Regions from separate parts of the Flavonifractor sp. An4 genome, predicted to be linked through region 1. Evidence: predicted binding sites of a transcription regulator. Region 1 holds the regulator's gene; the other holds the start of a gene.
The links. Region 1 encodes Rex, which represses fermentation and respiration genes when NADH is low (regulators of the CRP and FNR family bind a similar motif). Its sites were predicted from a motif close to ATTGTTAANNNNTTAACAAT; they were not measured.

Region 1 (15,885 bases):
AGCTGGTGGACGAGCTGTTTACCCTGATCGACCAACTGTAAAGCAGGAGCGTGTCCTATGCCTCAAGCACAAAAGATCCCATTTTTAAAACTGTTTTCCGCCTGGCGGCCCGGCCCGGAGCTGACGGCGATGGTCCAGGGCTACCTAGTGACCCGGGCGGTCATCGATAAACATACCCGGTCCATCAAGGCCCAGGTGGAGTGCACTGCGCTCCCGGCGGAGGAGCTGCGCCGCCAAATCGAGCGCAGCATTGCCTTGGCCTACCGGGTGGAACAGGTGTCGCTGGAGATGACTGTCCCGGCTGGGGATGAGTCTGCTCCTGCGCCCGAAGCGCCCCGGAAGCCTGCGGCAGCCGTCCCGGTTCCGGAGCAGCCTGCTCCCGTCCAGCAGCCCCAAAAGCCGCCGGTGGAGGATGATGCCGCCGCGGCCTTCCGCCGTACCGAGGAGATCCGCCGCAAAGCTCTGGAGAGCCTGAAGGTGGCCCGTCCCGCAGAGAAAAAGACCCCTAAAGAGGGGAAAGGGAAATTGCTTTACGGACGCCATGAGATCAAGAAGGAACCTATCCCAATGGGTACCCTGGATCTGGATATGGGTACCGTCATTGTGGAGGGCGACGTGTTCGCGGTAGACCACCGGGAGTTGAAGCGGCGGGAGGCCTGGGTGGTGTCCTTCGACGTGACCGACTATACCGGCTCCGTGCGGGTCAACAAGTTTTTCCCCGGCGATGAGGGCAAGCCCTTGGTAGAGGGTGTGAAGAAAGGTCAGCATCTCTTTATCCAGGGTAAGCTGAATATCGACCGCTTTACCGGTGACATGGTGCTGGAGCCCTTCGCGGTGATGGAGGGCAAAAAAGAGCCCAAGATGGACAACGCCCCCGAGAAACGGGTGGAGCTCCACCTCCATACCAATATGTCGGCCATGGATGCCCTTACCGCTGTGGGCTCCAAGATGGACTCTCCCATCGGCGTGGACAAGAACGTGGTGAAGCGGGCGGAGCGGTGGGGCCACCGGGCCATCGCCATCACCGACCACGGAGTGGCCCATTCCTTCCCCAACGCCTGGCACTCGGCCAAGAACATCAAGATCCTCTACGGTGTGGAGGCCTACTTCATCAACGACGTGGATGACCGGGTGGTCATCCACGGTGACAAGGATCAGGACTTTACACAAGATATCGTCTGCTTTGATATTGAGACCACCGGCCTGGACAAGCGCACCGAGGCCATCACTGAGATCGGCGCCGTGGTGCTGCGGAACGGGGAAGTGGTGGAGCAGTTCTCCACCTTCGCCGACCCGGGCCGGCCCCTGACCCGGGAGATCACCCAGCTCACCGGCATCACGGATGAGATGCTGAAGGGGGCCCCCTCCCAGGAGGAGGCGGTCAATGAGTTCCTGGACTTCGTGGGGGACCGGCCTCTGGCCGCCCACAACGCGGAGTTCGATATGGGCTTTATTGGGGAGGCCTGCCGCCGCATGGGCCGGCCTTTCGAGAATACCTCTCTGGACAGCCTGATCCTGGCCCAGAACCTGCTGCCCGACCTGGGCAAGTATAAGCTGGATATCGTGGCCAACCACCTGAATCTGCCTGCTTTCAACCATCACCGGGCCTATGACGACGCGGCCACGGTGGGCTATATGCTGGTACCCTTCTTCCGGATGCTGGCCGACCTGGGGGTGCATACCCTTCAGCAGATCAACCCGGCCATGTCCAAGCTCCGCTCCGGCGGCAAGGCCAAGCGGCAGCCCAAGCACCTGATCGTGCTGGCCAAGAATCAGCTGGGCCTGCGGAACCTCTATAAGCTGATCTCCGCCTCCTATCTGGACCACTTCAAGCGGTACCCCATCATGCCCAAGAGCCTCATCAACCAGCACCGTGAGGGTCTTATCATCGGCTCTGCCTGCGAGGCCGGCGAGCTGTTCCAGGCCATCGTCAAACGGAAGGAGTGGAACGAGCTCAAGCGCATTGCCTCCTGGTACGACTTCCTGGAGATCCAGCCCCTGTGCAACAACGCCTTTATGCTCCGCAAGGGGATGGTGAAGAGCCAGGAGGAGCTGCGGGACTTCAACCGCACGGTGGTGGCTCTGGGCGAGGCACTGGACAAGCCGGTGTGCGCCACCGGCGACGTCCATTTTCTGGACCCGGAGGATGAGATCTACCGCCATATCCTGCTGGCCTCCAAGGGCTTTGACGACGCCGACTCGCCTCTGCCCCTCTACTTCAAGACTACCCAGGAGATGCTGGATGAGTTTGCCTACCTGGGGAAGGAGAAGGCCTATGAGGTGGTGGTACGCAACACCAATCTGGTGGCCGACTGGTGCGAGGACGTGGTGCCCCTGCCCAAGGGCCTGTTTGCCCCCAAGATTGAAAACTCCGCCGAGGAGCTGACCCGGCTGGTATGGGATAAGGCGAAAGCACTTTACGGTGAGGAACCGCCTCAGATTGTGGTGGACCGGATCAACGCCGAGCTGGGGGATATCATCAAGTGTAAGTATGACGTGATTTATATGTCGGCCCAGAAGCTGGTGCAGGACTCCCTGGACCACGGCTATCTGGTGGGTTCCCGTGGTTCGGTAGGCTCCTCTCTGGTGGCCTTCATGTCGGGTATCACCGAGGTGAACTCGTTGCCGCCCCACTACCGCTGCCCCAAGTGCAAGCACTCTGACTTTGAGGCGGCCAAGGAACTGGGCATCGGCTGCGGCGCCGATATGCCGGATGCCAACTGTCCGGTGTGCGGCACCCCCTATGACAAGGACGGCTTCAACATCCCCTTTGAGACCTTCCTGGGCTTCGGCGGCGACAAGGTGCCTGATATCGACCTGAACTTCTCCGGCGAATATCAGTCCAGCGCCCACCGCTATACCTTTGAACTGTTTGGACAGACCCATGTGTTCCGGGCGGGCACCATTGGTACGGTGAAGGACAAAATTGCCTTCGGCTATGTGAAGCACTACCTGGATGACCACGGGCTCCACGGCACCCGTGCGGAGGAGAACCGTTTGTCCCTGGGATGCAGCGGCGTTAAGCGCACCACCGGCCAGCACCCCGGCGGCATGGTGGTCATTCCCCAGAACCGTGAGATCTACGACTTCTGCCCGGTGCAGCACCCCGCCGACGACCCGGACAGCGACATCATCACCACCCACTTTGAATATCACTCCATGGAGTCCAATCTGCTGAAGCTGGATATGCTGGGCCACGATGATCCCACCATGATCCGAATGCTTCAGGACCTGACGGGGGTGGACCCCCAGAAGATCCCTCTGGACGACAAGGACACCATGAGTATCTTCACCTCCTCCAAGGTGCTGGGCTTTGAGGACGACCCCATTCTGGGCCCCACCGGAGCCGTGGCCATTCCTGAGTTCAACACCAAGTTCACCCGGGGAATGCTCATGGACACCCAGCCCCACCAGTTCGATATCCTGCTGCGCCTGTCCGGCTTCTCCCACGGCACCGATGTGTGGCTGGGCAATGCCCGGGACCTGATCGTGGATCAGGGTATCCCTGTTGGCCAGGCCATCGGCTGTCGTGACGATATCATGATCTTCCTGATCTCCTGCGGTATGCCGGAGAAGCGCTCCTTCAAGATCATGGAGGCGGTGCGAAAGGGAAGAGGCCTGCCTGAGGGAGCAGAGGAGGAGATGAAGGCCGCCGGTGTGCCCGACTGGTATATCGGCTCCTGTAAGAAGATCAAGTACCTGTTCCCCAAGGCCCACGCCGTGGCTTACGTTATGATGGCCTTCCGCATTGCCTGGTTCAAGGTACACCACCCCCTGGCCTTCTACGCCGCTTTCTTCTCCATCCGGGCCAAGGCTTTCGACGCCACCTGTATGTGTATGGGCATGGATGTGTGCAAGGCCAAGATGAAGGAGATCGAGAGCAAGGAGAAGCCCACTCCTGTGGAGGAGGATACCCTGGTCACCCTGGAAGTGGTGTACGAGTTCTATCTTCGGGGCTTCACCTTTGAGCATATGGACCTGTACCGCTCCCACGCAATCAACTTCCTGCCCGATATGGAGAAGGGGACCCTGCTGCCGCCCTTTACCTCCATCCCTGGCCTGGGTGAGACGGCGGCCCTGTCCATTATGGAGCAGCGGCAGGGTAAGCGGTTCATCTCCATCGAGGAATTCTCCGCCGCCTGCCCCAAGGTGTCCAAGACCCACATTGAGCAGCTGAAAGCAGTGGGTGCCCTGGACGGTATGCCAGACACCAGTCAGATCACGCTGTTTGACGGATTTTAAGGAAAGGCATACCGTCCCCCTTTGTGGGCTTGTATTTTGACTGGGAAAATGATACCATAAACTCATCCTATTACATAAATGAGGTGTGTGACCATGTTGGATCAAAAGGTTGCTGAGCTGCTGAATGTACAGGTGAATAAGGAATTCTATTCCGCCTACCTCTATCTGGACTTTTCCATCTACTATGACGAGATCGGACTGGACGGCTTCTCCAACTGGTACAAGGTACAGGCCCAGGAGGAGCGGGATCACGCCATGCTCTTCCTCCAATACCTGCAGAACAACGGCTGCAAGGTCACTCTGGATACCATCCAGAAGCCGGATAAGGAGCTCAAGGACAAGCTGGAGGTGCTGGAGTTCGGCCTGGAGCATGAGCGCTATGTTACCGGCCTGATCCACAACATTTATGAGGCTGCTCAGGCCGCCAAGGATTTCCGCACCACGCAGTTCCTGGACTGGTTTGTCAAGGAGCAGGGTGAGGAGGAAAAGAACGCGGAGGACATGATCAAAAAAATGAAGCTCTTTGGAGATGACGCCAAGGGCCTGTATATGCTTAACAGTGAAATGGCTGCCCGGGTCTACAGCGCCCCCAGTCTGGTTCTTTAAGCGATTGCAGCGGGCAGCCCCCAGGGGGCTGCCCGTATTTTATTCGGTTCGCACTTGACAAAATTGGGATGCTATAGTATATTAGCGTGGTAAAGTGATAAAGCAAAGGGCGTGATCCCATGAAATTCAACATCAATACCCCCGAGGGCACCCGGGACCGGCTGTTTGCCGAGTGCCAGGAGCGGCGGCAGGTCCAGGCTAAGCTAACCCGCCTGTTCCGTCAGCGGGGGTTTCTGGAGGTCTCCACCCCGGAGACCGAGTTCTATGATCTCTTTGCCCGGTCGGGCAGCGCTATTCCCCAGGAGCGCATGATCAAAGTAGGGGACCCCAGCGGTAAGTTCTGCGTCATGCGGCCCGACTCCACCACCCCCATTGCACGGGTAGCTGCCACCAAGCTGAAGGCGGTGGCCATGCCTCAGCGGCTGTACTACGATCAGACAGTGTACCGCGCCAACCCCGCCCACAACGGCGGCAGCCGGGAAATTCCCCAGTGCGGGGTGGAGCTCATCGGTGCAAAAGGGAAGAAGGCGGACGTGGAGATCATTGTTACCGCCATTGATGCCCTGCGGTGCTGCGGAGCCCCCAAGTTCCATGTTGAGCTGGGTCACGCCGGGTACTTCCGGGAGCTGGCAGGTCGGCTGGAATTGGAGAATTCCGCCGTGGAGGAGATCCGGGCCCTCATCGAGGGCAAGAACTTCGCGGCCCTGAAGGATTTCCTGGAGCCTTACCGGGGCAACCCGGCCTGTGCCGCCCTGGAACAGCTCAGCCGCCTCTTTGGCGGGGTGGAGGTGCTGGGTCAAGCAGAGAAGCTGGCGGGGAAGACTCCGGCGGTGGATTACCTGTCCGAGCTGTATGACGAGCTGTCCGCCGCGGGCTACGGCCCCTATATCCGCTTCGATCTGGGCATGGTCCACCAGATCGACTATTACACCGGCGTAGTCTTCCGGGGCTATGTAGAGGGAGCGGGGGACGCTGTGCTCTCCGGCGGTCGGTACGATAACCTGGTGGGTATCTTTGGCCGGGAGGCCCAGGCCACCGGCTTTGCCGTGGACGTGGACGCGGTGGCCCGCACCCTGCCTGAGATGGTGCTGCCGGTGCTGCGCACCGTGGTCCACTATGAGCCGGGCTATCTGGCCCAGGCCCTGGAGGCGGTGGATGGCCGCCCTGCCGGTACCTGCGAGCTGTCCCCCTGCCGGACTTTGGAGTCCAGCCTGAATCTGGCCCGGGACAAGGGCGCGGAGATGGTGCTGGTTTTGGATAAGGACGGAGAAAGGACGGTGCGGGTATGAGTGAGCGGCTGAAGATCGCCATTACCAAGGGGCGGCTGCTGGACAAGAGCATGGAGCTCTTTGAGGGGGCTGGGCTGGACTGTTCCCCCATCAAGGACCCGGGCCGCCGTCTGGTCCACTGTGTGCCCAACTACCCTCTGGACGCGGTGCTGGCCAAGGCGCCCGATGTCATCACCTATGTGGAGCATGGGGTGTGCGACCTGGGCATCGTAGGGAAGGACACCATCCTGGAGAAGGGAGGCTCCTTCTATGAAGTGCTGGACCTGGGGTTCGGCAAATGCCGGTTCGCCCTGGCCGTCAAGGCGGGGAGCGACTTCTATGGTACCTACAAGACCCGGCGCATCGCCTCTAAGTACCCGGAGGTGACCCGTGCCTTCTTTGCAGGCAAGGGTATGGACGTGGATATCATCAAGATCGAGGGCAGCGTGGAGCTGGCCCCCATTCTGGGCCTGGCCGACGCCATCGTGGATATCGTGGAGACGGGAGCTACTCTGAAGGCCAACGGTCTGGTGCCCATCGAGGATGTGGCGCCGGTTTCTGCCCGGCTTATCGTGAATACTGCCAGCATGAAGCTGTACAAGAATCAGATTGAAGACTTTATAGCCCGTTGTGAGGGAGAATTGGAGAAGCGGACATGATTCAGATCGTAAAAGCAGACGGCGCGGCCGAAAAAGCGGTTATCAGCGCTATGAAGGCCCGGGCGGCCCAGGCAAACCAGGCCATTGACGCGGCGGCAGCCGAGATTATGGAGACGGTCCGGGAGAAGGGTTTTGAAGCGGTGCGGGACTATTCTCTCCGCTTTGATAAGGCTGAACCCCGTGAGATCTCCCAGGCGGAGCTCCAGGCGGCCTATGACCGCTGCCCGGCGGACTTGATTTCCGCCCTGGAGCGGGCGGCGGCCAACATCAAGGATTACAATGAGAAACTGCTTACCCATACCATGGAGTGGACTTCCCCTGACGGGGGCGTGGTGGGCCGGGTGGTCCGTGGCCTGACCCGGGTGGGAATCTATGTGCCCGGCGGCACGGCAGCCTACCCCAGCAGTGTGATGATGAATGCGGTGCCTGCCAAGGTGGCCGGGGTGGAGGAGATCGTTATGGTGACGCCCCCCACCGAGAACCTGAACGATGCTGTGCTGGCCGCTGCCAAGATCGCCGGGGTGGACCGGGTCATTGCTGTCGGCGGCGCCCAGGCGGTGGCGGCCCTGACCTACGGGGCTGGATTCATCCCCCGGGTGGATAAGCTGGTGGGCCCCGGCAACGCCTTTGTGGCCTCCGCCAAGCGACAGGCCTACGGCAAGCTGGACATCGACATGGTGGCAGGGCCTTCCGAGATATTGATTATCGCAGATGGCAAGGCCAACCCCAAATTTGTAGCCGCCGACCTGCTGAGCCAGGCGGAGCACGACAAGCTGGCCTCCGCCGTGCTGCTCACCGATTCCATGGAACTGGCCCAGGCGGTGGACGCTGAAATTATCCGCCAGACTGGCTATCTGGACCGTTCTGAGATCATGGAGTGCTCCCTGCGGGACTTTGGCTGCGCCATCGTGTGCGATAGTCTGGCTGACTGCGCCGCCCTGGCCAACGAGGTAGCCCCGGAGCACTTGGAGATCGTCACCGAGGACCCCCGGGCCCTGCTGCCCTCCATCAAGAACGCCGGTGCGGTGTTCCTGGGCGCCTGGTCCCCGGAACCTCTGGGGGACTATCTGGCCGGACCTGACCATGTGCTGCCCACCAGCGGTACCGCCCGGTTCTTCTCGCCCCTCAGCGTGGACAGCTTCCTCAAGACTATGAGTGTCATCCAATATGACCAGGCCAGCTTGGGTCCCATTAAGGAGCAGATCATCACCCTGGCCAATGCGGAGCATCTCACCGCCCACGCCAATTCCATCAGGGTGCGGTTTGAGTAAAGGAGAATGACCATGAGAACAGCCCAACTGACCCGCACCACCAAGGAGACCGATATCCGCCTGACCCTCTCTCTGGAGGGAGGAGGGGTGGACGTCCACACCGGTATCGGCTTTTTCGATCATATGCTGACGGCTTTCGCCTTCTATGGTGGGCTGGGCCTGGAGCTCTATGTCCAGGGCGATCTGGAGGTGGACGGGCACCACACCGTGGAAGATATAGGCATCGTGCTGGGCCAGGCCATGAAGGAGGCACTGGGGGACCGGAAGGGCATCCGGCGGTTTGCCTCTGCCTTCATCCCCATGGATGAGGCCCTATGCTTTACCGCCCTGGATTTCTCCAACCGGCCCTTTCTGGTGTTTGACGCCGAGATGCCTCAACCCATGATCGGGGCCTATGATTCCTGCCTTACCGAGGAGTTTATGAGGGCCTTCGCGGTGAATAGTGGATTAACTTTACATATGAAGTGCCACTACGGAAAGAACGCCCACCACATTACTGAGGCCCTGTTCAAGTCCCTGGGTGTGGCGGTCAAGGAGGCCGTGCAGATTACCGGTACCGGGGTCACCTCCACCAAGGGGGTGCTGTGATGGGTTATACCGCTATCGTGGACTACGGCGTGGGCAATTTGAAGAGCGTGACCAACGCCATGGACTACCTGGGCCTGAAAACCTGTATCACCAGCGCCCCCGGGGAGCTGGAACGGGCTGACGCCATCATCCTGCCCGGCGTAGGGGCCTTCCCCGACGCGGCGGACAAGCTGCGGGGGACCGGTCTGGACCAGGTGCTGGTGGCCCAGGCAGAACGCAAACCCATCCTGGGCATCTGCCTGGGAATGCAGCTGCTCTTCGACCGGGGCGAAGAGGTGCGGGAGTGTAAAGGACTTGGACTTGTACCTGGCTGTGTCCGTAAGATTGAGACCAATCTTAAGCTGCCCCACATCGGCTGGAACAGCCTGAGCTACCCCAACCCGTCTCCGCTGTTTGCTGGGGTGGAGGAGGGTAGCTACGTCTACTTTGTCCACTCCTTCTGTGGCGTGGCCGCTGACCCGGCCACCGTTATCGCCCAGACCGACTACGGTATCCCGGTGGTGGCGGCGGTGCAGAAGGGCAACGTGTACGGCTGCCAGTTCCACCCGGAGAAGAGTGGTGAGGTGGGCTTGCAGATTCTGAAAAACTTCGGAGGGCTGAACAGATGATCTTATTTCCCGCCATTGATTTGAAAGATGGTAAGGCTGTCCGCCTTTACAAAGGAGATTTCGCAACGGCTCACCAGGTGGCGGATGATCCGCTGGCGACTGCAAAGGCCTTTTATGACGCCGGGGCCCGCCATATCCACATGGTGGACCTGGACGGAGCCCGCAGTGGAGCCCGGCAGAACGGCGCCATTGTGCAGGCGGTGGCTCAGAGCTCCGGCCTGAAGGTGGAGCTGGGGGGCGGTATCCGCTCTATGGCCGACCTGGAGGAGGTCTTTGCCCTGGGAGTTTGGCGGTGCGTGATCGGCTCCGCCGCCGTCAGCCATCCGGAGTTTGTGAAAGAGGCGGTAGCCAAGTATGGCGAGCGCATTGCCGTGGGCATTGATGCCATGGACGGCATCGTCAAGACCGCCGGATGGGAGCAGTCCTCCGGCCTCAACTACCTGGACTTCGCCAAGTCCATGGAGGCGATAGGTGTAAGGACGATTATCTTTACAGATATCGCTACCGATGGGATGTTGTCCGGCCCTTCTTTTGACCGGCTGGCTGCGCTTCAAGAAGCGGTAAGCTGTCAGATCGTGGCCTCCGGCGGGGTATCCTCCAACGGAGACCTGTCCAAGCTGAACGGCATGGAGTTGTATGGAGCCATCATCGGCAAGGCCTACTACGCCGGAACGGTGGACCTGGCACAAGCGGTAAAGGAGGCGGGGGAGCAGTGTTAGCCAAACGAATCATTCCCTGCCTGGATGTGCGGGACGGCCGTGTGGTGAAGGGGGTCAACTTCGTCAATATCCGAGACGCCGGCGACCCGGTGGAGCTGGCCAAATACTATTCCGATCAGGGAGCTGATGAGATCGTCTTTCTTGACATCACCGCCACCAGTGATGCCCGGGATACCGTGGCCGACGTGGTAGAACGCACCGCCGCTCAGGTCTTTGTCCCACTAACCGTGGGGGGTGGCATCCGTACTCTGGAGGACTTCCAGCGGCTGCTGCGGGCAGGGGCGGACAAGATCTCTGTCAACTCCGCCGCCGTGGCCCGGCCTGAACTGATTTCCGAAGCGGCAGAGCGGTTTGGTTCCCAGTGCGTGGTGCTGGCGGTGGACGCCCGGTCCCGGGGAGACGGCACCTGGGAGGTGGTGGTGGCCGGAGGCCGCAAGCCCACCGGCATGGACCTCATCGAATGGGTGAAGAAGGGCGAGGCCCTGGGAGCGGGAGAGATTTTGCTCACCTCCATGGACGCAGATGGAACCAAGGCTGGTTTTGATCTGGCCATGACAAAAGCGGTCACCAATGCGGTATCCATCCCCGTGATTGCCTCCGGTGGCTGCGGTAGCCTGGCCCATTTTGCGGAGGTATTTGAAGAGACCGGGTGCGACGCGGCCCTGGCAGCCTCTTTATTCCATTTTGGGGAGTTGACAGTGCCCCAGGTAAAGGAGTATCTTGAAACCAGACAGATCCCGGTGCGATAACTCACACAAGGGGGAAGATGATATGCTGGATAACATTTTTGATCTGGTGTCCGATCTGATTGGAGAAGACAATGTCAATCAGTTGACTGGAAAGCGACTGCCGGGCGGGAACCAGATGCGGAAACCGGTGAAACAAAGACCGGCCACCAGCCGGCCGGCGTCTCGCACATCGGCGGAGCAGACCAAGCTGACCGCCCGCCGGGACCGGCGGGGAGGAGAAGATCCCTGGGACTGGAAAGAGGAGAAGCCGCCCTGGGAGTTTTGAGGTGATAGTATGCTGGATCTGGACCTTTTGTTTCAGAAATCCGATTTGATCCCCGTCATCATCCAGGACGCGGATACCAAAGATATTTTGATGCTGGGCTTTACCAACAAAGAGGCGGTAGAGCTGACCTTAAAGACCAAGACCGCCTGGTTCTGGTCCCGCAGCCGCCAGAAACTGTGGAATAAGGGCGAGAGTTCGGGCCACTTCCTCCATGTGAAGAAGATGGTTACCGACTGTGACACCGACACCCTGCTCTATCTCTGCACCCCGGAGGGCCCCACCTGCCATACCGGAGCACGCAGCTGCTTTTTTAACACGATTTGGGAGGAAACACCATGAGCGATACCATTTTACAGGACCTGTACCAGGTGGTGCTGGGCCGCAAGAGCGATCCCCAGGAGGGGTCCTACACCTGCTACCTGTTTGATAAGGGCCTGGACAAAATCCTGAAGAAGGTGGGGGAAGAGTGCTCCGAGACCATCATTGCCGCCAAGAACGGCAAGCAGGAGGAGACGGTGGGAGAGATTTCCGACCTCATCTACCACCTGATGGTGATGATGGCCGACCAGAACATCCCTCTGGACGCGGTGCTGGCCGAATTGGAGCGTCGGAGTCATAAGATCGGCAATCTGAAACAGATGAAGACAGTGGACCACGAGACCTGAGAAAAGAGCGGGGTCGATGCAGAGGAAAACTCTGCATCGACCCTATTTCTTTTACAGAAATAGCTGCAGTAGTCTATTTCTGCCCGTAGGTGACGAACAGCGTATATAGACGGCTGATGGTATTCCAGCTGTCCTGATCCAGTACGCCGGTCTGGGGCCGGCCGTCCAACTGCTGGACCCAGCGGATATTATGCTGAGTGGCGGTGTCGTTCTGGCCGGTGACCGGGGTGGACTGGATGCCATTGAGGAGGCGGGCCAGTGCCCGGAACATGGACTGCACCAGATAGAGGTGGACGCTGTCCTGGTCAGGCTGAACGGAAAAATCACAGTTGGGGTAGCCGCGGCAGGGGAGAGGCCCGGCCAGCCTGGCTCTGGCCTGCAAGAAGAGGGCTACGATGGCCTCCCAGGTGGCCTGGTCCACCCGACCGGTGACCGGCGGGAAGAATTCTCGCTGAAAGAGCATGACGGCCTCCAGGGTGCGCTCCCCAAAGACCCCATCAGGAGTGAGGCGGGGGAGGAAGTCGTAGAGGAAGGACAGCTCCCGCAGCATGGTTTGCAGGCTGCGGACCGGCTGGCCGATCAGTCGGATCTCTTGGGGCACGATCATTGGGTTACTCCTCTCTCATCGGCGGAACCCAGGGTCATGGGCTGGCCGGGATACTGAGTCAGGCCGGTGGCCTGACTTTCGGGCAGGTCGGGGCGGAATTGCTCCGGGATCACGTTGGTATAGGTCTCCACCGTGTCCGCGATACCGGCATAGAGCCGGTAGAGGGCGGCCCAGGTCTGTGGACCCATGATACCGTCCTGGGGCAGGCCGGCCATGCGCTGAACCGCGATGACAGCGTTTTTTGTGGCGGGACCGTAGATGCCGTCGATGGCCACCCGGGGGATATTGCTGTAGAACTCCGACACTACCGACAGCACATATTGTACGGTTCGTACCGAATCGCCTCTGGCGCCCTCGGCCAGCACGTTGGGGAAGGGCTGGCTTCCGCTGCCGGGGTAATAGGTCTGCCCCTGACTGATGAGCTCTGCCAGATCCAGCACCCCTACATAGAGAAACACCATCTTGTACCAGGTGGAGTTGCCCACGATACCGTCGGGGGTCAGGTCAAAGATGGACTGGAATTTCTCTACCGCTGCCTCCGTAGTGGGACCAAAAACCCCGTCCACCGGGTAGACCTTGGGTATGGCTGGGTAGTCCCGGGAGATACGGTTGAGCATGACCTGGATGCGCTGGACCGCCTCGCCTCTGTCTCCCCGGCGGATAGGATAGCCGGGGTAGGAGTAGCGGATGCCCTGGACCGGGGCGTTGGTCACCAGCTCAATGTTATCGCCGTAGTAGGAGCGCAGGATGGTCATATAGTCCGCCCCCTGTTCCGCCATGGCCTGGCTGCCCCACTGGGACAGCCCGTCGCAGGTGACGGTGGTGCCGTTGCAGAATTTGGCGGCCAGAGGCTCTACAAAGCCGATGCGCCGTATGTAGGAGTTGAACATCTCATCCACCAGCTGGCTGATATTTTCAAAGATGTTACGGCCCTTGATAAATTTCTGGTCGTAGGCGGTGGAGGAGGTGATATTGAAGGGGTAGCCCCGGCTGGGATAGAACTCGGTGTATACCCGGTTAAGTGCGAAAGAGATGATGGCCAGGATGTTGGCCTGGAGGGCGGCGGGCTCCCAGGTGGGGTAGATCTCGCTGGAGGCCACGTTTTTCACATACTCCGGAAAGGATACCGTCACATTCTCCGCGCTGGAGCCCGGCGGGCCCAGATGGACGGTGATGTATTGCGGCACATAGGGGGTAATGGGCAGCGATTCTGGCATGGTATCCCTCCTTTACAGATTCTGAGGCGGTACGTTGACCGGGTCCTCCGGCAGCAGAATGGCAGACTGCTCCGGCAGAGGGATGAGCTCCAGCTCCTGCAAGGTCTGGGTGCCGGCAAAGATCTGGACGTTCTCCACCACCAGCAGTTCATAGCCCGGGGTCTCAGCCCAGATATCACACACGGCAAAGGGAGTGACGGTGCCGGGAGACTCGCTGGCTGAGGCGTCAGGCGTTTCTACCTGAACCGGTGTGGTGCGGCCATTGGCGTCGGTGACCCGCAGGGCCAGCAGGGTGTGGCGTCCTTCGGTGCCCCGCTGGGTAAAAGCTACGGTGGCGCCTGCCACCGGGATCTGGGCCCGGGACGTAAATACCCGGGTCAGAATGGTTCCTGTTGCGGCCAAGTTGCATTCCTCCTTTTCTTTCCACTCTATGCCGTCAACGGAGGAATTGCCCGTGAGGCGTTGACATCGGGGCCGGTTTTGAGTAAACTGAATAGGAAAGATATCCTCTGGAACGAGTGTGATGGCGCATGAGAAAGCAAAAGGTGTCCAGTGCGGTGATTCGGCGGCTGCCCCGGTATTACCGCCATTTGACGGACCTGCATACGGCCGGTGTGGAGCGTATTTCATCCAGTGCTCTGGGCCGCTCCATGGGATTGACAGCCTCCCAGATCCGGCAGGATCTGTCCTGCTTTGGGGAATTTGGCCAGCAGGGATATGGTTATAACGTGGAGAAACTGCGGGATGAGATCTCTGATATCCTGGGTATGAACCGGGGACATACGGCGGTTATTCTGGGCGCGGGCAATCTGGGCCGGGCCCTGATGGAGAACTTCCACTTTGAGCGCTCGGGTGTGGCGCTGGCCGCGGCCTTTGACGTGGCCCCGGAGATCGTGGGCCAGACTCGCTCTGGCGTGCCCATTTATCATGTGGATCGGCTGGAGGAGTATCTGGTGGAGCATCCGGCCAGCATCGGTGTATTGACCGTGCCCCGGAGCGTTGCCAATACCACCGCCAGTCGGCTGGTGCGAGCCGGTGTACGGGGTATCTGGAATTTTACTAACAGCGAGCTGACGGTGGAGGCGCCGGGCGTGGTCATTGAAGATGTTCACTTTGCGGACAGCCTGTTGGCCCTCAGCTATATGATCTCGGAGGACGCATGAAAAAAGCAGCGGCAATCTTGCTTGCCGGGGTGATCCTGGTGAGCTGCGGGGCGGTGGTAGCCGCCGACCAGTCTTTGGTGAGCAAAAGTTATGTAAATGGTACGTTTACCGATGAGGCCCTGAAGCAGGCGGAGCAGCGGGTGGAGGAATTGACGGCACCTGTCTATCATCAGGCGCTGAACCAACTCAACAGCGAGCATTCCGCATATTTGGCTCAAGCAGGCGGAACGTCCGGACTCAATGACCTGCGCTTTAAAAAGGGCGATGTGCTGACCCTTACCTCCGGCTCCGGCGTGATGCTGCTGGCAGGAAGTGCTACGGCCTCCGGTGGCGTGCTGGTGGATACAACGGCAGGCAATACGGTGGCCTCCGGCAGTGGCCTGACTGCCCGCCACCGCTGTCTGGCAGGGGAGAGCGCCGCTGTGGCGGTGACTGTGACCTCTGATACTGCAGTCCTCTGTCTGGAGGGAAGCTATACCCTCTCCGCCAGCGGAAACGTAGATTATAACGCGATGGCTGACGGTCTGACTAAGATGGGTCTTCTGAAGGGCACCGGCGCCACCTACGGCTCCGGCTATGAGCTGGAGCGCCAGCCGGTCCGGGTGGAGGGACTGGTCATGTTCATCCGTCTGCTGGGGGAGGAACAGGTCGCCCTGTCCAGTACAGCAGCCAATCCTTTTGTGGACAGCCCCAGTTGGGCCGACCGCTATCTGGCCTATGCCTATGAAAAGGGCTACACCACCGGCATTGGCACCAACGCCGCCGGTCAGCTGGTCTTTGCCCCCAACAACACCATTACGGCAGGGGAGTATATGACCTTCGTGCTCCGGGCGTTGGGTTATTCCGAGACTGGTACCAATCCTGACTTTACCTGGCAGACTGCCATGGAGGCGGGGGTAACGCTGGGTGCCATCCGTCAGAGTGAACGCACTATGCTGGAGAGCGGCACCTTCCTGCGGGCCCAGGTAGTCTATCTGTCGGTGTGTGCCCTCTCGGCTCCCACCAAGGACGGCGGAATCCTGCTGGACCGCACTGCCTCCAACGGCGGGTATGACAAGGCCACCATGCAGACCGTGCTGAACGAGGTTTCCGCCCTGCGTCTGAGTTAAATGCACAACACAAAAAACGCGAGCCGTAAGGCTCGCGTTTTTTATTACATCTGGTGAATTATACTATCAAGCGCAACAATTTAGGGAAATAAAAAGAGTTCATATGGCCCCCAGTGGTAGAATGGAGTAATCACACAACCAAAACACCA
Region 2 (15,885 bases), on a different contig from region 1:
GGTACTGCACCCCGTCTACCGTGTAAGAAAACGTGTCCTGGCTGTCGTTCACCGACCAGTCAGAGCCCATCTTGGCCGCCGACAGCACCTGCACCCGTCCATCCCGGTAAATAACCAGCAGTTCCTCGGAAAAATGCATCATGTTCCGGTGGCGGATGGCCAGGACGGTGCCCCAGGGCGTATCTGCCTGGAACCCCGGGATGTTGGTGCCGGGGTCACCCTTGTGGAACACCTCCCACAGCTCCTGCTGATAGGCCGCCTCCTCCAGCTTGATCACGTTGCCCTTGGCGGCACTCACCGGGGCGTCCTCATACAGCCGCAGGAAGGTAACTGCCGCCTGCTCCCGGCTGTAGGTGCCCAGCGGGTCAAAGGTCAGCGCGGAAGCAGAGGTGCTTCCCATGATGTCCAGTCCCACCACAGAAGCAATGCTGTCTATGGCCCAGGTGGCCATTTCGCTATAGTCGGTATAGCCGCTGTACAGCGCAATCCGATGGTCCTCCGGGTCCAGCTTCTGATAGACCCGGGCCAACAGACAGGCCGCCTCCTGCCGGGTAATGGTACCCTCCGGGTCATAGAGGGTGCCGTCCCCCTTGCCGTTGACCAGGCCCATGTGGTAGGCAGCCTGGATATAGCCTCGCTGCTCTCCCGTGGGCAGATCTGTGAAGCAGGAGCCGCTCTTCTCGTCGGAGAACCGCTGCCACCAAGTCAGCCCGTCGCCGAAGTCCTCCTCCCCCCAGAATTCGCCGTTGCGGTCGGGGCAGTAGGTCATATAGTCGTTGACCAGCTGCTCATCGGTGCGGTCATAGGTCACGGCCAGATAGCGGATGACCATCATGGCAAACTCGCCTCGGGTCATAGGCTGCTGCCAATCCTCCTGAAGGGACTGGGGCACCAGGCCAACCTCCACCGCACGGCTCACCTCCTCTTCCGCCCAGGGAGAGGGGCCGTCCTCCACCGCCATGGCAGCGGGCAGACAGCCCAGCAGCAGTACCAGGGAAAGGGCCAGAGATGCAATCCGTTTCATGAGCATGACCTTCCTTTCTATTTAGACTCTCTAATGGTATTCTACTACAAAAACACTTCAGCCGGGGCATTTGTGACAGGATTTTTATAAAAATTTTAGAAACAACATTATAAAGCAGAATGGAGCAGAATTACTTCCACTCCATTCTAGCATACCTTTGATTGACCTTAAAGAGAAACTGCATCTATTCCTCTGTAACGGTAAAGACCTCCTCAATGGATACGCCAAATACTTGAGCAATGTTCCAGGCCAGTACCAGAGAAGGATTGTACTTCCCCTTTTCCAGATTGCTGATAGTCTCCCGCCGGACCCCCACTATCCTGGCCAGCTCCTCCTGACTGAGGTTCAGCCGGGCCCTATGTTCCTTGATCCGATTGTATATCATGTCCGGGTGTACCACCATTCTTTACAGCTCCACCAAAATCCGGACAGGGCATATACCGCCACCGCCACGCCCCAGCCCATGGCAAAGGCCGGATACAGCCCTTCTTTAGAGCTATCCCCCAGCAGTAAACACCCAAGGGCTGCCGCTACAGAAACCGTCATGCCCGCAAAAAAGCCCAGGGCGGCGGAGCGCTGAATGCGTCCTGTCTCCATTTCATCCGCCCGGATGAAAAAATACTGGAAGTCCACCGCAAACGCAAAGAAGCCCAGGAAGGCTCGCTCCGGTGTAAATACCCCCACAAAACCCAGCAGAGACAGTAAGCCGATCAGTCCATACCATCGTTTGGACCGCATCTCATTCCCTCCTCTTTTATGTGATGTATTTCGCTCATCTTGTGATAAATTTACCACATATCAATTGAACTGTCAAGCAGAAATAAGGAGAAACGCAACAAGGCCGCCCGAAGGCGGCCTTGTAAATAGTGCTTATTCGTACAGGGGGTATTTTGCAGTGAGCTGGGCCACCTGGGCACGCAGGTTCTCCTGGTTGTCCTCGAAGTTGGTGGCGGTCTGCCACATGACCTGGGCAATGACCTTCATGTCCTCCTCCACAAAGCCCCGGCTGGTGGCGGCGGGAGTACCCACCCGGATACCGGAGGTGACGAAGGGCTTCTCGGGGTCATTGGGGATGGCGTTCTTGTTGACGGTGATGTTGACCTCGTCCAGCCGGTGCTCCATCTCCTTGCCGGTGAGGTGGGCAGGCCGCAGGTCCACCAGCATCAGGTGGTTGTCGGTGCCGCCGGACACCAGGTCGAAGCCCTCCTTCAGCAGGGCGTCCGCCAGAGCGGCGGCGTTCTTCACGATCTGCTGCTGGTAGGTCTTGAACTCGGGCTTGAGGGCCTCGCCCAGAGCCACCGCCTTGGCGGCGATGATGTGCTCCAGAGGGCCGCCCTGGCTGCCGGGGAAAATGGCGGAGTCGATCTTCTTGGCCAGCTCCTCCTTGCACAGGATCATGCCGCCTCTGGGTCCCCGGAGGGTCTTGTGGGTGGTGGTGGTCACCACGTCGGCGTAGGGCACCGGGTTGGGATGGAGCCCGGCGGCCACCAGACCGGCGATGTGAGCCATATCCACGAAGAGGTAGGCTCCCACCTCATGGGCGATGTCGGCAAAGGTCTTGAAGTCGATGACGCGGGGGTAGGCGGAAGCGCCGGCCAGGATCATCTTGGGCTGATGCTTCTTGGCCAGATCCCGGACCTGGTCGTAGTCGATATAGCCCTGCTCGTTGACCCCATAGGCCACCATGTTGTAGTTCTTGCCGGAGAAGTTGACGGGAGAGCCGTGGGTCAGGTGGCCGCCGTTGGCCAGATCCATGCCCAGCACGGTGTCGCCGTGCTCGCACAGAGCCTGATAGACCGCGAAATTGGCGTTGGCGCCGCAGTGGGGCTGCACATTGGCGTGGTCGGCTCCGAAGAGCTGGCAGGCCCGCTTGCGGGCGATCTCCTCCACCACGTCCACGCACTGGCAGCCGCCGTAGTACCGCTTGCCGGGATAGCCCTCGGCATATTTATTGGTGAGCACCGTGCCCGCCGCGGCCAGCACCGCCTGGCTGACGAAGTTCTCAGAGGCGATGAGCTCAATGTTGCGCTGCTGCCGGGCGTACTCCGCCTCAACGGCCTGACCTACCTCCGGGTCCTGGGCGGTAAGAAACTCCATGATATCCTTGACCAATGTCTGTCGCCACCTTTCAAAATTTTAGCGATTTAACTCATTATACCGGATGATTCCCAAAATTACAATCGTCACCATAGGAAAAACCCTCTCGTTTTTTGCTGCGTTGTGTGTTATATTGTCTAACGAGGTGATCCTATGAAAGACCATCAGGATGTCATTGCCATTGTGGAGGAGCTCAAGCGCCTCTACCCCGACGCCCTGTGTTCCCTGCAATATCCCAAGCCCTATGAGCTGCTCTTCGCCGTCCGTCTGGCTGCCCAGTGCACCGATGAGCGGGTCAATATGGTCACGCCCGCCCTGTACGCCCGCTTCCCCACCCTGGAGTCTCTGGCGGAGGCCGACGTCAGCGAGGTGGAGACCTACATCCACTCCACCGGCTTCTTCCGGGCCAAGGCCCGGGACATCGTGGCCGCCGCCCGGATGCTGGTGGATGTGTACGGCGGCGTGGTGCCCGACAATATGGAGGACCTGCTGAAGCTGCCCGGCGTGGGCCGCAAAACCGCCAACCTGATCCTGGGCGACGTATATAAGACCCCCGGCGTGGTGGTGGCAGATACCCACTGCATCCGCATTACCGGCCTGCTGGGCCTCACCGACGGCACCAAGGACCCGGTTAAAACCGAGATGCAGCTGCGTAAGATCCTTCCCCCGGAGGAATCCAGCGACTTCTGCCATCGGATGGTGCTTCACGGCCGGGCGGTGTGCGTGGCCCGGCGGCCCGACTGCCAAAACTGTACCCTGCGGCCCTGGTGCGACCATTTTCAGAAGAGCGTTGGAGATTAAGCCGATTAGTTCCAAATAGTTTCGCCCTGTTGGGCGAGTGCCTTTCTGTGCGGACAGAAAGGCACCAAAGAACCGTCAAAGGGGAGAGGGATTTCGATTTCCCTCTCCCCTTTGAAATCCCCTCTCCTTAAAACGACCAATCAGGGGGGAGACTGCGGTCTCCCCCCTATTGGATGTACCCCCCTGGGGACGGGCCGATGAGGACATCGGCCCCTACATCAATCTTGGAAGTCTGTTTGTAGGGGCGGGCGCCCACACCCGCCCGCCCATCCCATCTAGTCGAATTTTGTGCGTGCAATTTTGTGCACTTTCCCATATTCCATGCAAACTTTCATACTATATATCCAGGATGCGTGCAATCGCACGCAAAGCAGGATGGAGGTGTGAAAGACATGGGAAAAGAAGTCAAACACATTGGCTTACGGGTCACGCCTGAGATCCATCAGAAATTGCGGTACATCGCATCTTATGAGGGCAGAACCATCAATGGACAGGCGCATTATCTGATCCAAAGCTGCATCCGGGAATTTGAAAAGGAGCACGGGCCGATTCCGGCGGAGGGATCAAAATGAGCGGGCCGCTGGGCTTTGTGCTGGACCTGCTCTTCCCGCCCAAGTGTGTGTTCTGCGGGAAGGTGCTGGACTCCGGCGAAAGCGGCTTCTGCCGGCGCTGCCAGCGGGAACTGCCCTGGCTCACCGACGGCGAAGCGGAACTGACAGGGGAATTTTTCTCTCTGTGTGCCGCGCCGCTGCGCTATCAGGCTAAGGTGCGGGATTCCATCCACCGGTACAAATTCAAAGGACGCCGTGGCTATCATAAAGTATACGGCAAATTGGTGGCCCAGTGTGTCCATGATCATTTGGACGGGCGATACGATCTCATCACCTGGGTGCCTCTCTCCGACCGGCGAAAGAGGGAGCGTGGCTATGATCAGGCCTTCCTGCTGGCCAGCGCCGCCGCTCTGGAGCTGGGAGATGTGGCGGTGGAGACCCTGCGGAAGGAGCGGAATACCGATCCCCAGTCCGGCATCACCGAGGATGCCCAGCGCCGGGCCAATGTACTGGGCGCCTATACCCCGGTGGACCCGGAGCTGGTAGCAGGCAAGCGGATCCTGCTCATTGACGATGTGGTAACCACCGGTTCCACCCTGTCCGAATGCGCCCGCACCCTGCGTACCATGGGGGCAGAGGATGTGGTGTGCGCCGCCCTTGCCCGGGCCAGATAGGCGGTCTGACCGGTCATCTGCCGGGAAAATTCAGAAAATTAGCGGAAATTTACGTTGAAATGGCGGGCATACTTCTGTATAATATAGAGGATTCAGACTGGGGCATTGCATCCAGTCTTGTTTGACTGAGTTGGCTTTCTGGTCAGTCATCACCATTCATCATACAGAGTAAAACGTCGAGGTGCAGGTATGTTCAGTAAAGATATCGGTATCGACCTGGGTACTGCTTCTATCCTGGTCTATGTAAAGGGCAAGGGCGTGGTCCTGCGGGAGCCCTCCGTGGTGGCTATTGACAAAAATACGGGCAAGCTGCTCAAAGTGGGCACCGAGGCTCAGCAGATGCTGGGCCGTACCCCCGGCAACATCGTGGCCATCCGTCCCCTGCGGGAGGGCGTCATCTCCGACTACGACATGACCGAACGGATGCTCAAGGAGTTCATCCGCAAGGTGACCTCCTTCCGGCTCTTCAAGCCCCGTATCGTCATCTGCGTTCCCTCCGGCATCACCGAGGTGGAGGAGCGCGCCGTCATCGACGCCGGCATCCAGGCCGGCGCCCGCCGGGTATATCTCATTGAGGAGCCCGTGGCCGCCGCCATTGGCGCCGGTATCGACATCGCCAAGCCCGACGGCCATATGATCGTGGACATCGGCGGCGGCACCACCGATATTGCCGTCATCTCCCTGTCCGGCATTGTGGAGTCCACCTCCATCAAGATTGCCGGAGACCAGTTCGACGAGGCCATCGTCAAGTATATCCGCCGCAAGCACAATGTGCTCATCGGCGAGCGCACCGCCGAGGAGCTGAAGATGCAGATCGGCTGCGTGTTCCCCCGCCCCGAGGAGCAGACTGTGGAGATTAAGGGCCGCTGCCTGATGACCGGCCTGCCCCGTGTGTTTTCCGTGTCCTCCAGCGAGATGATCGAGGCCTTCGAGGAGGTCTCCACCCGCATCCTGGAGGCCATCCACGGCGTGCTGGAGCGCACCCCCCCCGAGCTGGTGGCCGACATCTCCACCAACGGTATTGTCATGACCGGCGGCGGCTCCCTGGTCTGGGGCTTCGACAAGCTGATCGAGTCTCATACCGGCATCGAGACCCATGTGGCCGACGACGCCATCTCCTGCGTGGCCTACGGTACCGGCAAGAGCCTGGACGACGTGGACTCCATGCAGGACGGCACCATCAACCTGTCCCGCCGCAAGCAGATGAACTGAATCAAAACCTCACATTTGGCGTGCCGCACACTGCGGCACGCCTTTTTTTAAAAAAGCGGTAGGCACTGCAATGCAATGCCTACCGCTTTTTCTTAGTGTTTCTTTTCCCGCTCATAGATGATGCGCAGGCCGTCCAGCACCAGCTGGGGGTCCACCACATCGATGAGGTCGGTATTGTCCGCCACCATCCGGGCCAGCCCACCGGTGGCGATCACCTTCACGTCCGGCTCGCCGATCTCCTTCTTGGCCTGACGGATCAGGTATTCAATGGCTCCGATATAACCCATCACCGCTCCCGCCTGGATCTGGCCCACGGCGGTGGTGCCCAGCACGGTGGCCGGTTTCACCAGCTCCACCCGGGGCAGCAAAGCAGTCTTTTGGAACAACCCGTCGATAGATACCCGTACCCCGGCGGTGATACAGCCGCCCAGGTACACCCCGTCCCGACTCACCGCGTCCAGGGTTGTGGCGGTACCGAAGTCCAGCACAATAAGGGGCGTCCCGTATTTGGCCATAGCGGCGATGTCCGCCGCCGCCCGGTCTGGCCCCAGCCGCTCCTCGCTGGCGCAGGGCACATAGGGCAGCCTGGGGTCCAGACCGTCGTCCAGCACCAGAGGGGTCTTGCCCACATACTTCTTCATGGCGTTGGTAAGGGTGTGCATCACCTGGGGCACCACCGAGCCGATCACCACATCCTCGATCTGGTCCAGCTCCAGGCCAAAGCGCTGGAAATACTGGCACACCAGCAGCCCCAGCTCATCAGAGGTGCGGTCGCTGTCCGTCATGGTGCGGAAGCTGCCCTTTAGCTCCGCCCCCTCATAAATGCCGAACACCATATTGGTGTTGCCCACGTCCACCGCAAGCAGCATAGCCATCCTTCCCTTCTCTTATAAATGACTGAGGTAACACACCGCGCCGCCATCCTCCAGGACAGCCACAGCGTAGGTGTGAGGTCCAAAGGTACCAACCGAACCGGGATTCACGATCCACATCCCGTTTTCAAACTCGCAGAAGGCCTCATGGGTGTGGCCAAAGCACAGCAGATGGGCCCCTGCTTCCCTGGCCGCCCGCACCGCCATTCCCATACCCATCTTCACATGGTAGATGTGGCCGTGGGTCATCAGAATCTTACAGCCCTCCAGGGTAAAAACCCGCTCCTCCGGCAGGTCGGGCCGTCGTCCGTCGCAGTTGCCGGGGACGTAGGTTACCGGGATGTTGGGGAACTTGGCGGCCAGGTCCTCGGCGTCCCGGGCCAAATCCCCCAGGTGGAGGATGCGATCAGGACTCTCCAGCCGCACCACATCCTCCATATTGGCCACATTGCCATGGGAATCAGAAAAAATCAGCAGTTTCATACAATCACCTTCTCAAGGGCGGTACATATAATGAAGTGAACGCCACTATATATTAGGGATGGAGTTGATGATATGGGTCAGAACAAAACCGATCCCACCGCCGCCCTGGAGCACAACCGGGCCCTGCTGGAGCAGGTGATCCACTCCCCGGACGCCCAGCGGCTGATGGAATTGCTCAATCAAAATGCCGGCGGCAAGCTGAAAACCGCCGCAGCTTCCGCCGCTCTGGGGGATACCAAGGATCTGCTGGCCATGGTGCGCCAGGTGATGCAGAACCCGGAGGGCGCCAAACTGGTGGAACGTCTCAATCAAACCGCTCCCAAACAGGACTGATTTTACGACAAGGAGGGATGGCCCGTGGCCCAGTTGGAAGAACAACTCAACCAGATCCTGGGCAATCCCCAAGCCATGGAACAGATCATGTCCCTGGCCCAGTCCCTCTCGGGCAAGCAGGAGGAGCAGGCATCCGAACAGCCCGCGGCAGAACCGGAGTCTGAACCGGCCGACCAGCCGCCGGCAGAGAGCGACACTCCCTCCCCCCTGTCCGCCCTGGACGGGCTGGACCCCAGGCTGCTGCGGATGGGGATGGGGCTTTTGTCGGAGTATTCCGCCCAGGACGATAAAAAGACTGCCCTGTTGGCCGCACTCAAGCCCTTTCTCAAGCCGGAGCGGCAGGAAAAGATGGATCAGGCCGTCCGCATCGTCCGGCTTACCCGGGTGATCCGGACAGCGCTGCGGATGTTCCGTGACCGCGGAGAGGAGGAGGACGATGTATAACCGCTACATCCCCAACGGCACCTCCTATACCAGGATACCCCAGGAGGATGCCCCCTCTCCCCCGCCCCGGGAAGAGAAGCGCCCCCCAAAGGCGGGGGGCAAAAAGAAAGCGGGCGCGCTGGGTGAGCTGCTGAAAAGCCTGAAGCTGGACAGTCTGGACACCGGGGATGTGCTGCTTCTGCTCATCCTTCTCTTTCTCTTTCTGGAGGGCGACGATATGGAGCTGGTCATCACCCTGGCTCTGGTGTTACTGTTGGGACTCAATTAACTCGGGTCGTGGAGCACCGTGCCATCGGGCAGCACAAAGGATGCGTTTTCCGGCACGGGCCGGTCCACCGAAAAGGCGCTCATCCGATAAATCAGCTGACCTTCCAGCCTGGTTTCCGCACAGGAGAGCAAGCCGCTGTCCGTGGAGATCCAGTATCGCTCTACATAACCCTGACTGTCAGGCACGGTCTCCACAAAGATGCAGGAGACGCCCTCTTTATCCTCATAGCCGGCATCGGCAATATCCGACTGCTTCAGCTTGAGCACATCCTCATAGGTGGGGATACGCTGACCTTCCAGATCGGCGGAGTCCTCATCCGCCGCCCCGGTAAGCACCCGGCTATTCCCCTCGTACCAGAGCCAGAACTGATCATCCCCTACAATGGAATGGCGGACGGTACCTCCGGGCAGCGTGGCAGTGGTGTGGGTCCAGCCATCATCCACCCACACGGTAGCGTGGGTAACGCCGCTCTGGCCATCCCCCCAGAAGTCCTCAATGGTCACGCTTCGTCCGTAGCTCTCCGGCCGAGTCAGGGTGTGCTCCACCACATACTGTACCGTCTCAGTGGTGATCTCCACCCGTACGTACTCCTCCTCCTCCACCGGCTCCTGTGACTGGCTGGCCGCCGGGGTGGGCAGTTGGATCTTGGCAGTATCAGGTGAAAAAAGGCCGAGTCCAAAGCTGGAGAGCATGGCAACGGTAATGACGATGCCGATGAGCACCACCAGAATATTCCGATTGCGCCGTTCCATGCCGCTCCCTCCTCAGGCTCGACCAAGGGATCTGATCCGTTTGCGAACTCACTTAAACGCCGAACTGCTCCGGCTTATCACTTCTCAGGCCGAACTGCCACTCGATAGCATCCACAATTCTGCGGCAGGCAAAGCCGTCGCCGTAGGGGTTGACTGCGTGGGCCATTTCATGGTAGGTCTTCTCGTCGGTCAGCAGCTCAGAAGCCATACGGAAGATGGTCTCCTCCTCAGTACCGGCGATCTTGACGGTACCGGCCTCCACGGCCTCGGGCCGCTCGGTCTCCCGCCGCAGGACAAGCACAGGCCGTGCCAGGGCCGGGGCCTCCTCCTGCAAGCCGCCGGAGTCGGTCATCACCAAATAGGACCGGGCCATCAGGTTGTGCATCTCCTCCACATCCAGAGGATCGATGAGGTGGATGCGCTGGTGGCCGGACAGGTACTTGGCCGCCGCCTCCCGCACCACGGGAGACAGGTGGACCGGATACACCAGTTCCACATCCTCAAAGGACTCCGCCACCCGGCGGAGGGCGGTCATAATATTGGCCATGGGCTGGCCGTAATTCTCCCGCCGGTGGCAGGTGACCAGAATGATCTTTTTATGCTCATAGTCCAGCTGGTTGAGCAGCTCAGTCGCAAAGTGATAATCCTTTACAACCGTTGTCTTAAGGGCGTCGATAACGGTATTGCCGGTGATAAACACCCCGCCGGTGATGTCCTCCCGGGCCAGATTGGCCACGTTGCTCCTAGTGGGACAGAAGTGCAGGTCGGCAATATCGCCCACCAGCTTGCGGTTCATCTCCTCCGGGAAGGGGGAGTACTTGTCCCAGGTCCGCAGGCCGGCCTCCACATGGCCAACCTTGACCTGATGGTAGAAGGCGGCCAGAGCGCCGGCAAAGGTGGTGGAGGTGTCGCCGTGAACCAGCACCAGGTCGGGCTTGGCCTGCTCCAGCACCTCCTCCATGCCCAGCAGACACTTGGTAGTAATGGTGGACAGGGTCTGCCGGGGCTCCATGATATTCAGGTCGTAGTCCGGCTTCAGATGGAAGATGTCCAGCACGGAGTCCAGCATCTGGCGGTGCTGGGCGGTGACGCAGCAGATGGAAGTGATGCCCGGACGGCTTTGGAGCTCCTGCACCAGGGGAGCCATCTTAATGGCCTCCGGCCGGGTGCCGAAGATGGTCATAACACGGATCTCTTTCATTTCTGCTCCTCCTCCGGACTTTCTTCCGTCTGCTCCTCAGATGCTTTTCCCTTCTCCATATCCTTCCGGTTATTGCTCAGGAAGATATGTCCGGCAATGGCGCCGGCAAAGCAAAGGGCCATCAGCAGCAGCATGGCCTTCACCGGGCCGCTGGTGGTGAGCACCACGGCGGACAGGCCCAGAATGGCGCTGATGATATAGAGCACCGCCACCGCCTGCTTCTGGTTGAAGCCCATGTCGATAAGTCGGTGATGGACGTGGCTGCGGTCGGCGTGCATGGGACTCTGGCCGTGAGCAATGCGGCGGATGAAGGCAAAACAGGTGTCAAAGATGGGCAGGCCCAGCATGAGGAAGGGCACAGCAAAGGAGATAATGGTATAGAACTTGAACAGGCCGTTGACCGACACCACCGCCAGGATATAGCCCAGGAAGGTGGAACCGGTGTCTCCCATGAAGATCTTCGCGGGGTTCATGTTGTAGGGCAGAAAGCCGATACAGCCGCCGGCCAGAGCGGCCATAAGCAGGGCCACGTCCCCCTCGCTGACCACCAGGGCGATGACCAGCAGCGTCATGGAACTGATGGTAGACACACCGCAGGCCAGGCCGTCCAGGCCGTCGATCAGGTTGACGGCATTGGTGATGGCCACAATCCACAGCACGGTCACCGGGACGGACAGCCAACCCAGGTCCCAGTACAGGTTGGAGGAAAAGACGTTGGGGTTGGACAGGGTCTCGATGACGTTGCCGGAGAGCACCGCCACCAGGGCGGCACCAATCTGGATGAGAAACTTCAGCTTGGCTCCCAGCGCGTAGATATCGTCAAAAATACCCAGCACCACGATAATGGTGGCGCCCAGCAGCATACCCCGCATCTGGGCGTTCAGATCCAGAAAAATCAGTACGCTGAGCAGGAAGCCCAGAAAAATGGCAAGGCCTCCCATCCGGGGAATAGGATGATCGTGCATCCGGCGGTTATCCTTGGGTACGTCCACCGCGCCCACCTTAAAGGCCAGGCTCTTGACCACCGGCGTGGCAATCAGCGCCACCAGAAAGGCCACCACCAGAGCGGCCGCCACCATCCCCAGCAGGGGAAGCTCGGAATTGATTGGCATAGGAAAGATGCTCCTTTATCTCTCAGCGGGGGATGAAGCCCACTTTTTTATGGACCTTACGCAGGGTCCGCTGGGCCACCGAGGCGGCCTTCTCTGCGCCGGCGCGGTACAGGCCCTCCAGATAGGCCTTGTCGCCCAGCAGGCGCACCGTCTCCTCCCGGACAGGCCGGAGCAGTTCCACCACGGCCTCACCCACAGCGGGCTTGAAGGCGCCGTAGCCCTTGCCCTCAAACTCCACCTCGATCTGCTCATAGGTCTTGCCGGTAACGGCGGCATAGATGTCGATGAGGGTGGCCACGCCGGGCTTGTTGGCACGGTCATAGCGGACACAGTTTTCCGTGTCGCTGTCGGTGATCGCACGCTTGAACTTGCGCATAATATCGTCGGGGCTGTCCATCAGGTAGACGCAGCCCTCGGGGATGGACTTGCTCATCTTGCTGTCGGGCTGGTTCAGGCTCATGACCCGGGCGCCCACCTTGGGGATATAGGCGTCAGGCATGGTGAACACATCGCCGTAGATGCCGTTGAAGCGCTGGACAATGTTGCGGGTGAGCTCCACGTGCTGCTTCTGGTCCTCCCCCACCGGCACCAGGTCGGCCTGATAGAGCATGATATCAGCGGCCATCAGGGAGGGGTAGGTGAACAGGCCGGCGTTGACGTTGTCGGCGTGCTTGGCGGACTTGTCCTTGAACTGGGTCATGCGGGACAGCTCGCCGAACATGGTGTAGCAGTTGAGCACCCAGGCCAGCTCGGCATGGGCGGGCACGTGGGACTGGATGAACAGGATGGACTTCTCCGGGTCGATACCGCAGGCCACCAGCTGGGCAAAGAGCTCGATGGTCTGGCGGCGGAGGGCGGCGGGGTCCTGCCGCACGGTAATGGCGTGCTCATCCACCACACAGTAGACACAGTTATATTCGTCCTGCAGGGCCACCCAGTTGCGCAGGGCTCCCAGATAGTTGCCCAGATGGAGGGCGCCGCTGGGCTGGATGCCGCTGAAGATGACTTTCTTATTCGTTTCCATAACAGGTTCACACCCTTGTCAAGAGATTTCTGCATAGTTGACGATATAATACCACATTTCCCGGCGGTTGACAAGAATAACAGGGCCGCACTATTGACAATTCTAGGGCTGAAACGGTAGAATAAAGGTTACGATTTGACACCCGTCACCCGGGTATTTTGTTCAACGGAGGGATCTGTATGGATCTGAACTGGTTTGAGGAACTGGAGGGCCGCATCCCCCACGACGGCGTGCGCACCCGTTTCGCCCCTTCCCCCACGGGCTATATGCACGTCGGCAACCTGCGTACCGCCCTGTACACCTGGCTCATCGCCCGTCACAACGGCGGTAAATTCATTCTCCGCATCGAGGACACCGACCAGGGCCGTCTGGTAGAGGGCGCCACCGACGTCATCTACAACACCCTGCGCAAGTGCGGGCTGACCTGGGACGAGGGTCCCGATCTGGGCGGCCCTGTGGGCCCCTACATCCAGACCCAGCGCCGTGACCTGTACGGCAAGTTTGCCGAGCTGCTGGTGGAGAAGGGTCACGCCTACTACTGCTTCTGTGAAAAGACCGAATCCGAGGAGGACTCCGGCGATTTTGACCGGGCCGCTGATCCCTGCCGGGATCTGGACCCGGAGGTTGCCAAGGCCAGAGTGGCCGCCGGCGAGCCCTACGTCATCCGCCAGCGCATCCCTGCTGAGGGCACCACCACCTTCTCCGACGCTGTGTTCGGCGACATTACCGTGGAGAACAAGACCCTGGACGACCAGGTGCTCATGAAGCGGGACGGTCTGCCCACCTATAACTTCGCCAACGTCATCGACGACCATCTCATGGGCATCACCCATGTGGTCCGCGGCTCCGAGTACCTGTCCTCCGCTCCCAAGTACAACCTGCTGTACGAGGGCTTCGGCTGGGAGGTGCCCACCTATATCCACTGCTCTCCCGTTATGCGGGACCAGCACAACAAGATGAGCAAGCGCAAGGGCGACCCCTCCTACGAGGACCTGATCGCCATGGGCTATCTGTCCGAGGCGGTGGTGAACTACGTCACCTTGCTGGGCTGGTCCCCCAAGGGCGCATACGCCGAGCAGGAGTTCTTCACTCTGGCCGAACTGGCTGATATCTTTGACACCGACGGCATCTCCAAGTCCCCCGCCATCTTCGACATCGAGAAGTTGAAGTATTTTAACGCCAACTACCTCCGTTCCCTCTCCCCCGAGGCCTTCTATGAGGGTGCCGAGCCCTACCTGAAGGAAGCCGTCAAGACCGAGGGCATCGACCTGAAGCTGATCGCTCCCCTGGTGCAGCCCCGGTGCGACACCTGGCTGGACATCGCTCCTCAGGTGGACTTCTTCGACGCCCTGCCCGAGTACTCCAATGAGCTTTACTGCCACAAGAAGATGAAGACCACCGAGGAGAACTCCCTGGAGGCCCTGGAGCAGGTACTGCCCGTGCTGGAGAATCTGCCTGAGTGGACCTATGACGCCATCCATGACGCCCTCATCGGCCTGGCTCAGAAATTGGAGCTGAAGAACGGCCGCATCATGTGGCCGGTGCGTACCGCCCTGTCCGGCAAAGCGGTCACCCCCGGCGGCGCGGTGGAGCTGTGCCACATTCTGGGCAAGGAGGAGACCCTCCGCCGCATCAAGCTTGGTATGGCTCAGCTGGCAAAATAAGTGTCACATAGTATGCCCCCTTTTACCCATACTAGCGGTAAAAGGGGGCGTTTTTATGTCAAAACAGAAGATCCGGGTGCTGGCTGTCAGCTTTCTGGCGGCGGCCTTTGTCATTACCGCCGGCTTTGCCGTTCAGGGCCATGTCCGGGCCGCTCAGTACCGGCGGCTGCTGGACAACGGCTACCGCCATGCCTTCGCCGAGCTGACCACCGCCACGGGAGAACTGGAGGTGGCATTGACCAAAATGAGCCACGCCACCTCCCCCGCCCTGTTTGCATCCCTGTGCGCCCAGGCCTACTCCAAAGCCCAGGCCGCCCAGGCTGCTCTGGGCGAGCTGCCCTACGGCAATGTGGAGCTGGAGCAGACTGCCGCCTTCCTGGCCCGGGCGGGTGATTACGCCATGGCCCTGGCCCAGGGGACCTCAGCGGAGCTGGTATGCACCGACGAGCACCGAGACGCCCTGTTCCAGCTGTCCGAGGCGGCCGGCGAACTCTCCCTCACCCTGGAGACCCTCCAGGCCCAGCTGAGCGCCGGGGCCATCCGGCCGGAGGATCTGGCGGAGGCACGCGAGCGGCTGGCGGCCGAGGACGGCAGCGGTCAGGTCAACGGCGGCTCCGCCTTCCAAAGCGTGGAGTCCGACTTCCCCGAGGTACCCACCCTGATCTACGACGGCCCCTTCTCCCAGCACCTGGACGGCCGCACCCCCCGGATGCTGGAGGGCCTGCCTCAGGTCACTGAGGAGCAGGCCCGCGAAGCGGCGGCGGCTTTCCTGGACCTGCGGCCTGAGGTATTCACTCTCACCGCCAAGTCCGAGGGCAATCTGCCCTCCTACGGCTTTAACGCCATGGTGGACGGCGGACAGCTCTATATCCAGGTCACCTGTCAGGGCGGACAGATCCTGGAGGTATTCTCCTCCCGTACCGCCGGAGAGCCGGTGCTCAGCCGGACGGAGGGCTGTGAAAAAGCCGCCGCCTTCCTGGCGGAAAAAGGCTACGCCAATATGGCCCCCAGCTATTTCATGGAACAGGACGGAGTGCTGGCAATCAACTTTGCCCCGGTGGAGAACGGCGTCTACTGCTACCCCGATCTGGTGAAGGTGTCGGTGGCCCTGGACACCGGCGAGGTGGTGGGCTTTGAGGCGGCAGGCTACCTGACCCACCACGGCAGCCGGGACCTGTCCTCCCCCGCCGTGGACGCCCAGACCGCCCAGGCCCTGGTGGACGACTCCCTCACCGTTCTCTCCCACCAGTTGGCTCTCATCCCCACCGGCGGCGAATACGAGGTATTATGCCACGAATTCAAGTGCCAGGCCCAGGACGGCACCCATGTTCTCATCTACGTCAACGCCCAAACCGGCAAGCAGCAGCACATTC

Region 2: B5F94_RS01545 (DUF3796 domain-containing protein) is a predicted target of Rex. The motif match lies at 1,801-1,820, and genes of this name have one in related genera.

Annotation. Positions count from the first base shown of each region.
Region 1 is NZ_NFIL01000031.1:21-15,905, reverse strand. Features, by position in the region: gene ispG (flavodoxin-dependent (E)-4-hydroxy-3-methylbut-2-enyl-diphosphate synthase) at 1-41, shown strand, start outside; gene B5F94_RS12380 (PolC-type DNA polymerase III) at 58-4,242, shown strand; gene B5F94_RS12375 (ferritin) at 4,336-4,848, shown strand; gene hisZ (ATP phosphoribosyltransferase regulatory subunit) at 4,968-6,137, shown strand; gene hisG (ATP phosphoribosyltransferase) at 6,134-6,775, shown strand; gene hisD (histidinol dehydrogenase) at 6,772-8,046, shown strand; gene hisB (imidazoleglycerol-phosphate dehydratase HisB) at 8,059-8,634, shown strand; gene hisH (imidazole glycerol phosphate synthase subunit HisH) at 8,634-9,242, shown strand; gene hisA (1-(5-phosphoribosyl)-5-[(5-phosphoribosylamino)methylideneamino]imidazole-4-carboxamide isomerase) at 9,239-9,961, shown strand; gene hisF (imidazole glycerol phosphate synthase subunit HisF) at 9,955-10,710, shown strand; gene B5F94_RS12335 (hypothetical protein) at 10,733-10,975, shown strand; gene hisI (phosphoribosyl-AMP cyclohydrolase) at 10,985-11,314, shown strand; gene hisE (phosphoribosyl-ATP diphosphatase) at 11,311-11,640, shown strand; gene B5F94_RS12320 (peptidoglycan-binding domain-containing protein) at 11,714-12,247, opposite strand; gene B5F94_RS12315 (peptidoglycan-binding protein) at 12,244-13,464, opposite strand; gene B5F94_RS12310 (spore cortex-lytic protein) at 13,477-13,866, opposite strand; gene B5F94_RS12305 (redox-sensing transcriptional repressor Rex) at 13,995-14,627, shown strand; gene B5F94_RS12300 (S-layer homology domain-containing protein) at 14,624-15,736, shown strand.
Region 2 is NZ_NFIL01000002.1:66,271-82,155, reverse strand. Features, by position in the region: gene B5F94_RS01555 (S-layer homology domain-containing protein) at 1-1,024, opposite strand, end outside; gene B5F94_RS01550 (helix-turn-helix transcriptional regulator) at 1,209-1,409, opposite strand; gene B5F94_RS01545 (DUF3796 domain-containing protein) at 1,406-1,762, opposite strand; gene glyA (serine hydroxymethyltransferase) at 1,895-3,136, opposite strand; gene nth (endonuclease III) at 3,275-3,922, shown strand; gene B5F94_RS01530 (hypothetical protein) at 4,315-4,494, shown strand; gene B5F94_RS01525 (ComF family protein) at 4,491-5,147, shown strand; gene mreB (rod shape-determining protein) at 5,337-6,359, shown strand; gene B5F94_RS01515 (type III pantothenate kinase) at 6,452-7,234, opposite strand; gene B5F94_RS01510 (metallophosphoesterase family protein) at 7,247-7,714, opposite strand; gene B5F94_RS01505 (hypothetical protein) at 7,787-8,047, shown strand; gene B5F94_RS01500 (hypothetical protein) at 8,072-8,491, shown strand; gene B5F94_RS01495 (hypothetical protein) at 8,484-8,759, shown strand; gene B5F94_RS01490 (hypothetical protein) at 8,756-9,511, opposite strand; gene wecB (non-hydrolyzing UDP-N-acetylglucosamine 2-epimerase) at 9,564-10,712, opposite strand; gene B5F94_RS01480 (MraY family glycosyltransferase) at 10,709-11,824, opposite strand; gene trpS (tryptophan--tRNA ligase) at 11,847-12,848, opposite strand; gene gltX (glutamate--tRNA ligase) at 13,028-14,512, shown strand; gene B5F94_RS01465 (PepSY1/2 domain-containing protein) at 14,568-15,885, shown strand, end outside.